4 regions of the Pseudomonas arabinosi genome follow, and region 1 is predicted to be linked to each of the others. Evidence: predicted binding sites of a transcription regulator. Region 1 holds the regulator's gene; each other region holds the start of a gene.

Region 1 (3,209 bases):
CGGCAAGTCTGGGCGAGGTGTTGAGCCTGGCCATCAGTCATGAATTGCCGGTGGTCTACCTGACCGATGGCCCGCGGATTCCGGATGATTTGCATCTACCGCGTCGTCATCAGTTGGTCAGTCGCGCCGTAAGCGTGCAAATGCAAGAAGAACCCAGCGAAGAAGCCATGGCTGACATGTTCGCTGATATTTACCACAGCCCGACCAAGCAGGTCGGCTGAGGTATTAATGAACAGTTTTTGTACCTACATCGATGGTCTGCCATGCATTGTTCAGTTAGTGAACGCGCAGCCAGTAATGTGGCCTCCGTCTAAGTAAGACAAGGTAAAGAAAATTCATGGGCAGCATGCATCCCGTACAGGTGATCGCGGTGACCGGCGGCAAAGGTGGCGTCGGGAAGACTAACGTGTCAGTGAACTTGTCCCTGGCTTTAGCAGAGCTCGGTCGACGCGTCATGCTGTTGGACGCCGATCTGGGGCTGGCGAACGTCGACGTCCTGCTGGGACTGACACCCAAACGTACTTTGGCCGACGTGATCGAAGGCCGCTGCGAGCTGCGCGACGTACTGTTGCAAGGCCCTGGCGGCATCCGCATCGTCCCGGCCGCGTCCGGCACACAGAGCATGGTTCATTTGAGCCCGGCCCAACACGCCGGCCTGATCCAGGCGTTCAGCGATATCGGCGACAACCTCGACGTGCTGGTGATCGACACCGCTGCGGGCATTGGTGACTCGGTCGTCAGTTTCGTCCGCGCAGCGCAAGAAGTCTTGCTGGTGGTCTGCGACGAGCCGACCTCGATCACCGATGCCTACGCACTGATCAAACTGCTGAACCGCGATTACGGCATGAACCGCTTCCGCGTCCTGGCCAACATGGCCCAGAGCCCGCAGGAAGGTCGCAACCTGTTCGCCAAGTTGACCAAGGTCACGGATCGCTTTCTTGATGTCGCCTTACAATACGTTGGCGCGGTGCCTTACGACGAAAGTGTGCGCAAGGCTGTGCAGAAGCAACGCGCCGTCTACGAAGCCTTCCCGCGTTCCAAGTGCTCACTGGCGTTCAAGGCCATTGCACAGAAGGTCGATACCTGGCCACTGCCTGCGAACCCGCGCGGGCACCTGGAGTTTTTCGTCGAGCGCCTCGTGCAACAAACCGCAGGACCCGTGCTATGACAGCCAGTGGCTATAACCTCTACAAGAAGTCGGCACGTGATGCGCAGTACGAGCTGATCGAGCGTTACGCGCCACTGGTTAAACGCATTGCCTATCACTTGCTGGCGCGTTTGCCAGCCAGTGTCCAGGTTGAAGATCTGATCCAGGCCGGGATGATCGGCCTGCTTGAAGTGTCGACCAAATACGACGCCAGCAAAGGCGCGAGTTTCGAGACGTACGCGGGTATTCGAATCCGTGGCGCGATGCTCGACGAAGTACGCAAGGGGGACTGGGCGCCACGTTCGGTCCACCGCAATACCCGGATGGTCAGCGACGCCATTCGCTCGATTGAAGCTAAAACCGGTCGTGACGCTAAAGATCACGAGGTTGCGGCCGAACTCCAATTGAGTCTCGACGATTATTACGGGATTTTGAACGACACCCTGGGCAGCCGGCTATTCAGTTTCGACGATCTGTTGCAGGACGGCGAACACGAAGGGCTGCACGAGGATGGCGCCAGTGCTCATCTCGAGCCGTCACGCGATCTGGAAGATGAACGCTTCCAGGCGGCGCTGGCGGACGCGATTGCCAATTTGCCGGAGCGTGAGCGACTGGTGTTGGCGCTGTACTACGACGAAGAGTTGAATCTCAAGGAAATCGGTGAGGTCCTGGGGGTCAGCGAATCTCGGGTCAGCCAGTTACACAGCCAGTGCGCGGCCCGTTTGCGGGGGCGTTTGGGGGAGTGGCGAGCGCGCTGAAGGCAGTGTGGGGACACTGCGAACGCGGCTGGTGGGGTGTTGAACCGTACCGGTCCCGATCTGTTGTGCTCCAGACAGTCATTGAGTGCTTTGCCGGATTGATTGAAATGGCGTGTCCAGGTGCTGGGCGCGTTTAAGACTGCTTGGAGGTCGAATTGGACAAGAACATGAAAATCCTCATCGTTGATGACTTCTCAACGATGCGGCGGATCATTAAAAACCTGTTGCGTGACCTTGGGTTCACCAACACGGTCGAGGCCGACGATGGCACTACTGCCATTCCGGTTCTCAACAGCGGCAGCATCGACTTTCTGGTAACGGACTGGAACATGCCCGGCATGACCGGTATCGATCTGCTGCGCCACGTGCGTGCCGATGAAAAACTCAAACACCTGCCGGTGTTGATGGTCACGGCCGAAGCCAAGCGCGAGCAAATCATCGAAGCCGCTCAGGCGGGTGTGAACGGTTATGTGGTCAAGCCATTCACGGCTCAGGCGTTGAAAGACAAGATTGAAAAGATCTTCGAACGCATCGGTTGATGTGCAAAGCAAGTCCGCCACGGGGGAGCTATGGAGCATAACGAGTCTTCACAGGGCGATTTCGAATCGACTCTGAAAAAACACGCGGTCGAACTGGTCGAAAGCCTTGAAAAAGGCAGGTTCGGCGACGCTGTGCAACTGATCCATGAGCTCAATCAGACCCGTGACCGTGGCCTGTATCAGGAAGTGGGCAAGCTCACTCGCGAGCTGCATAGCGCGATCGTCAATTTCCAGATTGACCCGCACATGCCGCAAGCCGAGGAAGTCTCGCAGATCACGGACGCCACCGAGCGTCTGGGTTATGTGGTCAAGCTGACCGAAGCTGCAGCCAACCGCACCATGGACCTGGTGGAAAACGCCACGCCGCTGGTCAATGGCCTGAGCAACGAAGCCCAGGCCTTGAGTACCGACTGGGGACGGTTCATGCGTCGCGAAGTCGGGGCTGAAGAGTTCCGCGAGCTGGCCCGGCGAGTCGACGGTTTCCTGACACGCAGCAGCGAAGACAATCGCGTTGTGTCGGGCAACCTCAACGACATCCTGCTCGCTCAGGATTACCAGGACCTCACCGGTCAGGTGATCAAGCGTGTGACCCAATTGGTCACCGAAGTTGAAAGCAACCTGCTCAAGCTCGTGCTTATGGCCAGTCAGGTGGACCGCTTTGCGGGCATCGAACATGACCGTGAAGCGATGCTGGCAGAAAAAGATCCGCAAAAACATCTCTCTCAGGGTGAAGGTCCGCAGATTCATGCCGATAAAAGAGAAGAC
Region 2 (3,209 bases), 1.6 Mb from region 1:
CGCGTGGACGTTGGTTTCGGTCTGGCCGAACAGCAGCAACACCGGTTTGAGGTTCCACAGCAGCAGCCCGGCCACCAACGCCATCAACCACGCCAGCCATAACCCTGCCTGGGTCAGCCGGGTGGCGCCGACGATGTCGCCGGCACCCTGGCGGATGGCCACGAGGGTGCCGACCGCGGCGATCACCCCAATGCAGAAAATCGACACGAACGAGTAAGTCGCTGCGCCCAGGCCGCCACCGGCCAGCGCCTCTGGACTCAGGCGCGCCATCATCAAGGTGTCGGTGAGGACCATCAACATGTGCGCCAACTGCGAGGCAATCAACGGCCCCGCCAGCCGCAGGATGGCCCAGAGTTCGGTACGTGCTGGATGCTGCATGGTCATCACGCTCGATAATTAAAGAGGGACAGGAAAGCGTCGATTCTCGGCGCTCTACAGGGTTTGCACAAAGGGATAAAAAGGATGGGTTGCATGATTCAAACTCATGCTGGAGAGTTTCTGCTAGGTTGACCGAATCCCGCTATAGGAGCTTTCCGAATGTCTCGTCGTCTTCCTCCCTTGTATGCTCTGCGCGCATTCGAAGCGGCGGCGCGGCACAGTTCGTTTACCCGTGCGGCCGAAGAATTATCGATCACCCAAAGCGCGGTCAGCCGGCACATTCGTACGCTCGAAGAGCATTTTGCCTGTCGGCTGTTTCACCGCAGTGGGCGCAATTTGCAACTGACCGAGTCGGCGCGGCTGATCCTGCCCGGCATTCGCGAAGGCTTCACCGCCCTGGAGCGGGCCTGCAATACCTTGCGCGCCGAAGATGACATCCTGCGCATGAAAGCGCCGTCGACCCTGACCATGCGCTGGCTGCTGGCACGGCTCAGCCGCTTTCGGCACCTGCAACCGGGTAACGAGGTGCAATTGACCAGCGCCTGGATGGACGTCGACTCGGTGGACTTCAACCATGAACCGTTCGACTGCGCCGTCATCCTCAGCAACGGAAATTTCCCGCCGGACTGGGAGGCGAGTTTCCTGTTCCCGGAAGAGCTGATTCCAGTCGGCGCGCCGAATCTTCTGCAGGATCAACCGTGGGATGTTGCACGGCTGGCCAACGCCGAACTGCTGCACCCGACGCCGGACCGACGTGACTGGCGCAGTTGGCTGGAACGCATGGGGCTGGCGGATCAGGTGTCGCTCAAGGGCGGGCAGGTGTTCGACACGCTGGAACTGGGCATGATCGCCGCCGCCCGAGGTTATGGCGTGTCCATGGGCGATCTGCTGATGGTGGCGGAAGATGTGGCTCAGGGACGTCTGAGTCTGCCGTGGCCGACGGCCGTCGCCAGCGGTGAGAAATATTACCTGGTCTGGCCGAAAACTCGCCCCGGTGGTGAACGTTTGCGCAGGCTCAGCGACTTCCTGCAAGGCGAAGCCCGAGCAATGGAATTGCCCGACGTTCAACACTTGGGCTGAATCGATAGAGCCGCCGCAATAGCGGCCTTGAGCCATATCCCGGTTAATTACTCAAGTATTCAGATTTTCCGCCGAAAATGCAGGTGGAACCTTCGTGCAGGTTCGACGCAATTCCCATTATTAGAATTTTGCTGAGTGTGCAACCAGATCAAGGAGGATCCGGTCGCTCGGCCAGGAGCTGTCATGTCTCAACCACGTGCCCGGATCGCCTCACAGCTTGGTCTTGCGCTTGCCGTGATACTGGCGATTGTCATCAGCGGCAGTACCGTGTTCGCCCTGCGTTCGCTGGACACCGCCAACCTCGCCACCCGCGAAGAGCACCTGGCCAGTGAAGCCCGGCTGCTGGCGGATCAGCTGAGCACCTTTCACGGCACGTTGCGTGAAAGCACCCAACGCTTGGCCGGTCTGTTCGAGAAGCGCTTCAGCGCCGGGTTGAGCGTGCACCCGGACGAGCCGGTGGCCGTGGCGGGCACCCAGACCCCGGGCCTGCACCTGGGTAGCGAAGTGTTGAACAACAATTTCAAGGAAGTGGACGAGTTCAAGCAAATGACCGCCGGCGTGGCGACGGTGTTTGTGCGCAGCGGCGAAGACTTCATTCGGGTCAGCACGTCCCTGAGCAAACAGGACGGCAGCCGAGCCATCGGTACGCTGCTCGATCACGCCAATCCGGCGTATGCCCGCTTGATGGCAGGGCAGGCCTACGTCGGTCGCGCCTTGTTGTTCGAACGCTCCTACATGACTCAGTACACCCCCGTACGTGACAGCGGCGGTAAGGTGATTGCTGTTCTGTTCGTAGGATTCGATTACACCGACGCTCAGAACGCGCAGTTCGCCAACCTCAAACGCTTCCGTATCGGCCAGACCGGTTCCTTGGCGTTGCTCGATGACCAAGGCAAATGGCTGGTGCCAATCGCGGGCGTACAAGCGCTGGATCAGGCGACGCCGACCATCGTTGGCTTGGCGAAAACGCCGGGCAAGGGCGAGTTCTGGAGCGACAAGTCCGAAGATTTCTACAGCATTGCCGTACCGTTTGAAGGCGGCCCATGGTCGGTCGTAGCGAGCATGCCGAAAACCGAAATCCGTGCCGTGACCTGGAGTGTCGGCATTCAATTGGCGATTGGCAGTCTGCTGGCGATGTTGATCGCTGTAGGTTCAGCGGTCTGGTTGCTGCGCAGCAAACTCGCGCCTTTGGGTGATCTGGTGCGTCAGGCGGAAGCCTTGGGTGCCGGTGATTTGAGCGTGCGGCTGAACGTATCGAGCAACGACGAGATCGGTCAACTGGCCCGTGCGTTCAACCAGATGAGCCAAGCGCTGTCGACCATGGTCGAGCACATCCGCAAGGCCTCGCAAGAGGTCAACAGCCGCGCCCAGGCCTTGTCCGGTCTGTCCGGTGGCGCCTATGAAGGCATGGAGCAGCAGTCAGGCGAAATCACCAGCATGGCCGGCGCCGTTGAAGAGTTCAGCGCCACCTCCCTGAACATCGCCGACAACATGGGCAACACCCAGCGTCTGGCCCAGGAAAACGCACAGCAAACCCAGATCGGTCGTACGTCGATGGACGAAGCGTCCTCGTCCCTGGAGCAAATCGCTGGCGCGCTGAACAGCACGGCGACGGTGATCAATACCTTGGGTCAGCGCTCCCAGGAAATCGGCGGCATTGTCGGTGTGATTACCTCGATTGCCGATCAAACCAACCTGCTGGCGCTCAATGCCGCCATCGAAGCCGCACGTGCCGGCGAGCAGGGTCGTGG
Region 3 (3,209 bases), 3.1 Mb from region 1:
CCGCTGGCAATGTCTTCGAGCATGTGCGCCACACCCAGGATCGGCCTGGTCACGCTGCGGGCCATCAGCCACACCAGCAACAGGCCAATCAACGCGGCCAGCACACCCAGGCCGAGTTCGACCAGGGTGCCGGCAGTGTTGCTTTCATCGAGTTGTTTTTTCAGCGCTTCAGCGGGGCCGACCAGGACCTTCTCCGGCACCTCGAGCAACACGCCCCAGGACTTGCCACCGGGAATCGGCTGGAATGGCGACAGCACTTTGAGCTGTTGATTGTTGTGCAGGCTTTCGGTCTTGCTGCTGGTGGCGAGCATGCGGATCAGCTCTGCACCGTTGGCCTTGTCCACGGTGTCCAGGCGCTGGCTGAGCTTGCTGGCGTCCGGGCTGTAACCGGCCAGCAAACCGACCGGGCTGATGATGCTGACGTTGGTCTGGCCGTCATAGAGCTTCTTGCTCGCACCCTGGCTGACGGCTTGCAGGCTGTTGAGGTTGATGTCCACCGACAGCGAAGCGATGACTTTGCCGTTGACCATCAGCGGGAAAACGATGCTGGTCATCAGCACGTTCTGGCCGTCGATCACATAGAAGTAGGGTTCGATCACGCAGGGCTTGAGTGTCGTGCGCGGGCAGGTGAACCAGGCGTTGGCCGGTTCACCGCTGGGGCCGGTGCTGGTGTCGGCCATGTCGCTTTCCGGTAGCGCCATCGACGTCACCTTGCCTGGTGTCGGCTGCGACCAATAGAGCGCGAAACGGCCCTTGTCGTTGCTGCCCAACTCGGCCTGGCCGGCGAACAGATCGTCCTTGCCGTCCAGCGCGTTGGCTTCAAACACCAGCGAGAGGCCGAGCAGGTCCGGGTTGGCTTGCAGGGCCGACTTGACCTGACGCGTCAGGTCTTCACGCAGGTCAAAGGCATCGAGGAAGCGCTTCTCGGCCTGGTCGCGCAGGAACAGCACCTGACGCGAAAAGCCGTGGCCATATTGATAGGCGTCCATGAACTGCTGGCGAATGCCCAGCGCCTGGTTTTCACCCTGGGATTCGATCCGGGCCTGGGCCGCTTCGGTGAGCATCTCCATGCTGGATGCTTTCACCATCTCGGAGCTGTGCTCCATGCGATACAGCGAAAGACCCACCAGCAGGGTCACGATGCCGGCCAGGCACAATCCGGCCAGCAGGGTGATTTTCCATTGAATGGAAAGTTGTCTGAGCGACATGGAGACGTCCTTTATTCGATAAATATCTGAGACTCGGCACTATAACGGCCGTGATTTGGCATTCTTTATGCCGCTCGACGAATATCGAGGCACACAAACCTGTAGCAGCTGGCGCAGCCCTTGTGGGAGCGAGCTTGCTCGCGATAGCGGTGGATCAGGCAACACAAATGTCGACTGACACTCCGTCATCGCGAGCAAGCTCACTCCCACAAGGGCATCACCAGCGGCAACAAGTGATCGTGTTGGCTTTGACAAGGTGGCAGCGGTCCGGCACAGTGCGCGCCCTCTAATAAAACCCACTCATTAATCCGCTGGCGGCTCTTTGCAGACTGCCGGCCGGACTCTTTCCGTTTGCCTTGAGGTAACGATGATTAATGCTGTAATTGCCGCGGTCGGCGTCATGCTGATCCTCAGCCTGTCCCGCGTGCACGTAGTGATCGCGCTGATCGTGGGCGCCCTGGTGGGTGGTTTGACCGGTGGCCTGGGCATCGACGCGACACTCAAAGCCTTCAACAGCGGCCTCGGCGGCGGCGCGACGGTCGCATTGTCCTACGCATTGCTCGGCGCTTTCGCAGTGGCCATTGCCAAGTCCGGCCTCGCGCACGCGCTGGCAGACAAAGCCTTGCTGATGGTCGACCGCCAGCACGCCAGCGGTGGCCGACAGGTCAAATGGCTGTTGATCGGTCTGCTGTGGGTGGTGGCCATCGCTTCGCAGAACATTCTGCCGATACATATCGCCTTTATTCCGCTGCTGGTGCCGCCGCTTTTATATGTGCTGACCAAGCTGCAACTGGACCGCCGACTGATTGCCTGCGTCATGACCTTCGGCCTGATTACGCCGTACATGTTCTTGCCCGTGGGCTTCGGCAACATCTTCCTTAATGAAATCCTGTTGGCCAACGTCGCCCGTAGCGGTGTGGACATCAGCGGCATCAACGTCACCCATGCCATGGGGATTCCGGCATTGGGCATGGTCGTCGGGCTCGCGGTAGCGTTTGTCAGCTACCGCAAGAAGCGTGTCTACGATCTGGAAAAGATCGAGCAGGTCGAACAGGTCGCGGTGCAGTACAACCCGCTGAGCCTGATGGTCGCCGGTCTGGCCATCGCGGTGGCGTTCATCATTCAGCTGTTGCTGGACTCGATGATCATCGGTGCGCTGGCAGGCTTTCTGATTTTTTCGGTGTCGGGGATCGTGAAGTGGCGTGAAATCGATGACCTGTTCACCGAAGGCATGAAGATGATGGCGATGATCGGCTTCATCATGATCGCTGCCTCAGGTTTCGCCGAAGTGATGAAAGCCACCGGTGAGGTGCAGACACTGGTCGAAGCCTCGGCCTCGTGGATCGGCCACAGCAAAGGCATTGGCGCGTTGCTGATGTTGCTGGTTGGACTGTTGGTGACCATGGGCATCGGTTCGTCGTTTTCCACGGTACCGATCCTGGCCGCGATTTTTGTGCCGTTGTGCGTACAGTTGGGTTTCAGCCCGATCGCGATCGTGTGCATCGTCGGGACTGCCGGTGCGCTGGGCGATGCCGGTTCGCCGGCGTCGGACTCGACCCTCGGCCCGACCTCGGGCCTGAACATCGACGGCCAGCATCACCACATCTGGGACACCGTGGTCCCGACCTTCCTGCACTACAACCTCCCGTTGCTGGCGTTCGGCTGGGTGGCGGCGATGGTCCTCTAAACACAATTCCCCTGTGGGAGCGAGCCTGCTCGCGAAGGCGGCGGCACATCCAGCATTGATGTGACTGACATACCGCTTTCGCGAGCAGGCTCGCTCCCACATTTGATTGGGGGTGACCTTCACTCAACTTTTGTCCTGACGTGCCGTTAAAGCCTTTAACCACGCCAATAAAATCAAAAGAGTGAACCGTCATGCGCATGAGCCTGAAGGCTAAAGTCCTGTCCCTTGCCGTCCTCCCGGTGTTGCTCTTTGCGCTGGTCATCAGCCTGACCACGTTGTTCATTCTGCAGGAGCAGGCCCGCAAGGAAGTCGAG
Region 4 (3,209 bases), 2.4 Mb from region 1:
CCAGTGAGCGCAACAGCAAGTGTTCGCCGCCGAACTGTGAGCGCAGGCTGGCCGGTAACAGGGCTGAGAATTGTGCATTGTTGGCCGGCGTCAGGCGTACCTGGGCTTGCTGCGAGAGCAGGCGTTGCAGCACGGTGCTCTGGCTGACGGCGAAGTTCAGACTGGCCACTTCTTTTGGCAGCCCGGCCGTCTGGTGCACTCGCAGATTGTCATGGGTACGGTCGGCCATCAGGATCATCACCCGACGCATGCCGCACGCGACCAAAGCGTCCCGGGCAGACGTGGTCAAGTGCATGGCATTGGTGAAGCGACTCGGCTCGACCAGCAACTCGGCACACTGTCTGCGCCATTTCGCCAGGTCTTCGGCAGTCGGTGCCGGGGCCGGCAGCAATCCGGCGTGGACACGGTTCATGCCCCACGGCCAGATCAGCGACACGGCCGGGTGCCAAAGGTCTGGCATTGCATGATGACGGGCGCTGTTGGCGGCCTGTTGGTGCAACTGCTGCTGCACTTCGTCCATCGGCATTTGCAGGTAAAGGCTGGTCAGATACTGCCAGCGCTCACTGTGCGGACCGTCCCAGGCCTGTTGCGCCGACAGCGCCAGACCGTTGGCCAGCAGCACCGTATTGGCCGGTTGATTGAGCCAGCGGCGCAGGGTCGGATCGTCATCGAGGCGGTTCTGCTGGCGCAATGGATGATCGCTGTCGCGCGCGATGCGTAGCACTTTCACCAGCTCACGTTGCTCGTTGAGCAGCAGCCGATAACCCTGCTGCACCCAGATCGGCAGGCGCCAGATGTCCACGAGCGCCAGGCAGATGTCCAGCAGGCGAGCGCCGAACAATTGCTTTTCAACTTTGTACGCCGACTCGCCTTTATGAATGACCCGCAGCTCCCATTCTTCGAGCAGCTGCGGATGAGTCAATGCCATCGGCCAGAGCGGCGAGAGAAACAGCAGGCTGCCCCAGTGGATGTCCTGCCACAGCCGCGCCAGGCGACTGGCGAAAAAACCGTTGGCCTGTTGGGTCGCGTGCTGGCTGATCAACTGCAGCTGACGCAGGGCCACCGGGATTTCCAATTGCGGCTGGGCGGGCAACCGGGCGAGCAGTGCTTCGGTGCGCTTCAAACCGAGGCGATTGATCGCCACCTCAAGGTTTTCCGCAGGCTCGGTCATGCTGCCGTGGGTGTGACGATTGGCTTCGCGAATCACGCTCAAGGCCAGCGCGGGGCTGTCCTGTATCAGTTCGGCAATATCGCGCAAAGAGCTGCGACTGTTGGCGATGGCCTTGCAGACGCGGTCATGACTGGCTTGCGGAACGGGCAGGCGCACGCCATCGAGAAGCTTGACCCAGCCTTCGAGAGTGGTTGGTTTTAGAGTTGGAACGTTCGTTTCGTTAGCCATGGTTGGACGCGATCATCGTCTGCATTACCTATGCCCGGAGCGGGCCAAATTGGCTTTTCGCCTGAACTGGCTATAGTCTGGCGCAGTTTTGCCGATAAGTAGAAGAAGAGATTTTTTAACTTCCGAATATGACCTTGAACCCGACTCAGTAAGTGCTCTCCTACCTATGGCTAAAATTATCGGCATCATCGTCGTATTCGCGAGCGTGCTCGGCGGATACGTGCTTTCCCACGGCAAGATTGCCGCCCTGATTCAGCCCTTCGAGGTGTTGATTATCGGTGGCGCGGCCCTCGGCGCATTCCTCCAGGCCAACCCTAGTTACATGACCATGCACGTACTCAAGAAATCCTTGGGCATGTTCACTTCGCGGTTCACCCACACGTTCTATCTGGAAGTGCTGGGCCTGATCTACGAGATCCTCAACAAGAGCCGCCGCGAAGGCATGATGGCGATCGAAGGCGACATCGAAGATGCCGCCGCGAGCCCGATCTTCGCCAAATACCCTGCTGTATTGAAAGACGAACGCATGACCGCGTTCATCTGCGATTACCTGCGCATCATGTCCTCCGGCAACATGGCGCCCCATGAGCTTGAAGGCCTGTTCGACATGGAGCTTTACAGCCTCAAGGAAGACCTCGAGCATCCGTCCCACGCGGTGAACGGCATTGCCGACGCCATGCCTGGTTTCGGTATCGTCGCGGCGGTACTCGGTATCGTGGTGACCATGGCTTCCCTGGGTGAAGGCGATCAGAAATCCATCGGCCTGCACGTCGGTGCGGCCCTCGTCGGTACCTTCTTCGGTATTCTCGCGGCATACGGTTTCTTCGGTCCGCTGGCCCATTCCCTGGCCCACGATGCCAAGGAAGAACTGAACGTCTACGAAGCCATCAAGGCCTCGCTGGTGGCTTCCGCTTCCGGCATGCCGCCGTCGCTGGCGGTAGAGTTCGGCCGCAAGGTTCTGTACCCGGCGCACCGTCCTAGCTTTGCTGAGCTGGAACAAGCGGTTCGCGGTCGCTAAGTCATGGAAAATAACCAGCCGATAATCATCAAGCGCGTCAAGCGCATCGCCGGCGGGCACCACGGGGGCGCCTGGAAAATCGCCTTCGCGGACTTCGCGACGGCGATGATGGCGTTCTTCCTGGTGCTGTGGCTGCTGTCCACCGCAACACCCGAACAGAAGATCGCCATCGCCGGTTACTTCAAGGACCCGGTCGGCTTTTCGGAAAGCGGCACGCCGTACATCATCGACCTGGGCGGCACACCGACCCTGGCGCCGGAGAGCACCCTCAACCCCGAGGTGAAATCCCAGCCGCAGCCAGACAAGGTGACCATCGACACCGAGCAGGTTGAAGGCATGGCCGAGCAGGTCGAGAAGGAACGTCTCGAGCTGTTACTGCAAGAACTGCAGACCAAGGTCGAAGAGAACCCGCAGCTGAAGAAATTCAAAGATCAGATCAGTTTCGAAATCACGCCGGACGGTTTGCGCATCCAGATCGTGGACGCCGAAAACCGGCCGATGTTCGACTCAGGCTCAGCTCGCCTGAAGCCGTACTTTGAAGACATCCTGCTGGCCATGGCCGACACCATCAAAGCGGTGCCGAACAAGATCAGCATCAGTGGCCACACCGATGCCAAACCGTACACGGGCACGGGTGATTTCGGTAACTGGGAGCTCTCGGCCAACCGTGCCAACGCGGCACGTCGAGCGCTGATCGCCGGCAGCTATCCGGATGCACAGGTGGCGCGAGTCGTGGGTTATGCCTCGTCAGCGTTGTTCGACCGCGAGCACCCGTTCAATCCGATCAATCGC

Evidence for each region. Region 1 encodes FliA, which starts transcription of late flagellar genes. Its sites were predicted from a motif close to CTAAAGTTTNNNNNNNNNNNGCCGNTAA; they were not measured.
Region 2: ACMXYJ_RS02290 (methyl-accepting chemotaxis protein) is a predicted target of FliA. The motif match lies at 1,509-1,536, and genes of this name have one in related genera.
Region 3: ACMXYJ_RS24370 (methyl-accepting chemotaxis protein) is a predicted target of FliA. The motif match lies at 1,250-1,277, and genes of this name have one in related genera.
Region 4: motA (flagellar motor stator protein MotA) is a predicted target of FliA. The motif match lies at 1,470-1,497, and genes of this name have one in related genera.

The regions. Positions count from the first base shown of each region.
Region 1 is NZ_CP180480.1:2,116,262-2,119,470, forward strand. It holds gene flhF (flagellar biosynthesis protein FlhF) at 1-221, shown strand, start outside; gene fleN (flagellar synthesis regulator FleN) at 338-1,168, shown strand; gene fliA (RNA polymerase sigma factor FliA) at 1,165-1,905, shown strand; gene ACMXYJ_RS09875 (chemotaxis response regulator CheY) at 2,073-2,444, shown strand; gene ACMXYJ_RS09880 (protein phosphatase CheZ) at 2,475-3,209, shown strand, end outside.
Region 2 is NZ_CP180480.1:510,531-513,739, forward strand. It holds gene ACMXYJ_RS02280 (NorM family multidrug efflux MATE transporter) at 1-378, opposite strand, end outside; gene ACMXYJ_RS02285 (LysR substrate-binding domain-containing protein) at 538-1,458, shown strand; gene ACMXYJ_RS02290 (methyl-accepting chemotaxis protein) at 1,642-3,209, shown strand, end outside.
Region 3 is NZ_CP180480.1:5,207,992-5,211,200, reverse strand. It holds gene ACMXYJ_RS24370 (methyl-accepting chemotaxis protein) at 1-1,208, opposite strand, end outside; gene ACMXYJ_RS24365 (Na+/H+ antiporter family protein) at 1,579-2,895, shown strand; partial or broken gene ACMXYJ_RS24360 (cache domain-containing protein) at 3,087-3,209, shown strand, end outside.
Region 4 is NZ_CP180480.1:6,659,455-6,662,663, reverse strand. It holds gene ACMXYJ_RS30910 (HDOD domain-containing protein) at 1-1,399, opposite strand, end outside; gene motA (flagellar motor stator protein MotA) at 1,566-2,417, shown strand; gene motB (flagellar motor protein MotB) at 2,421-3,209, shown strand, end outside.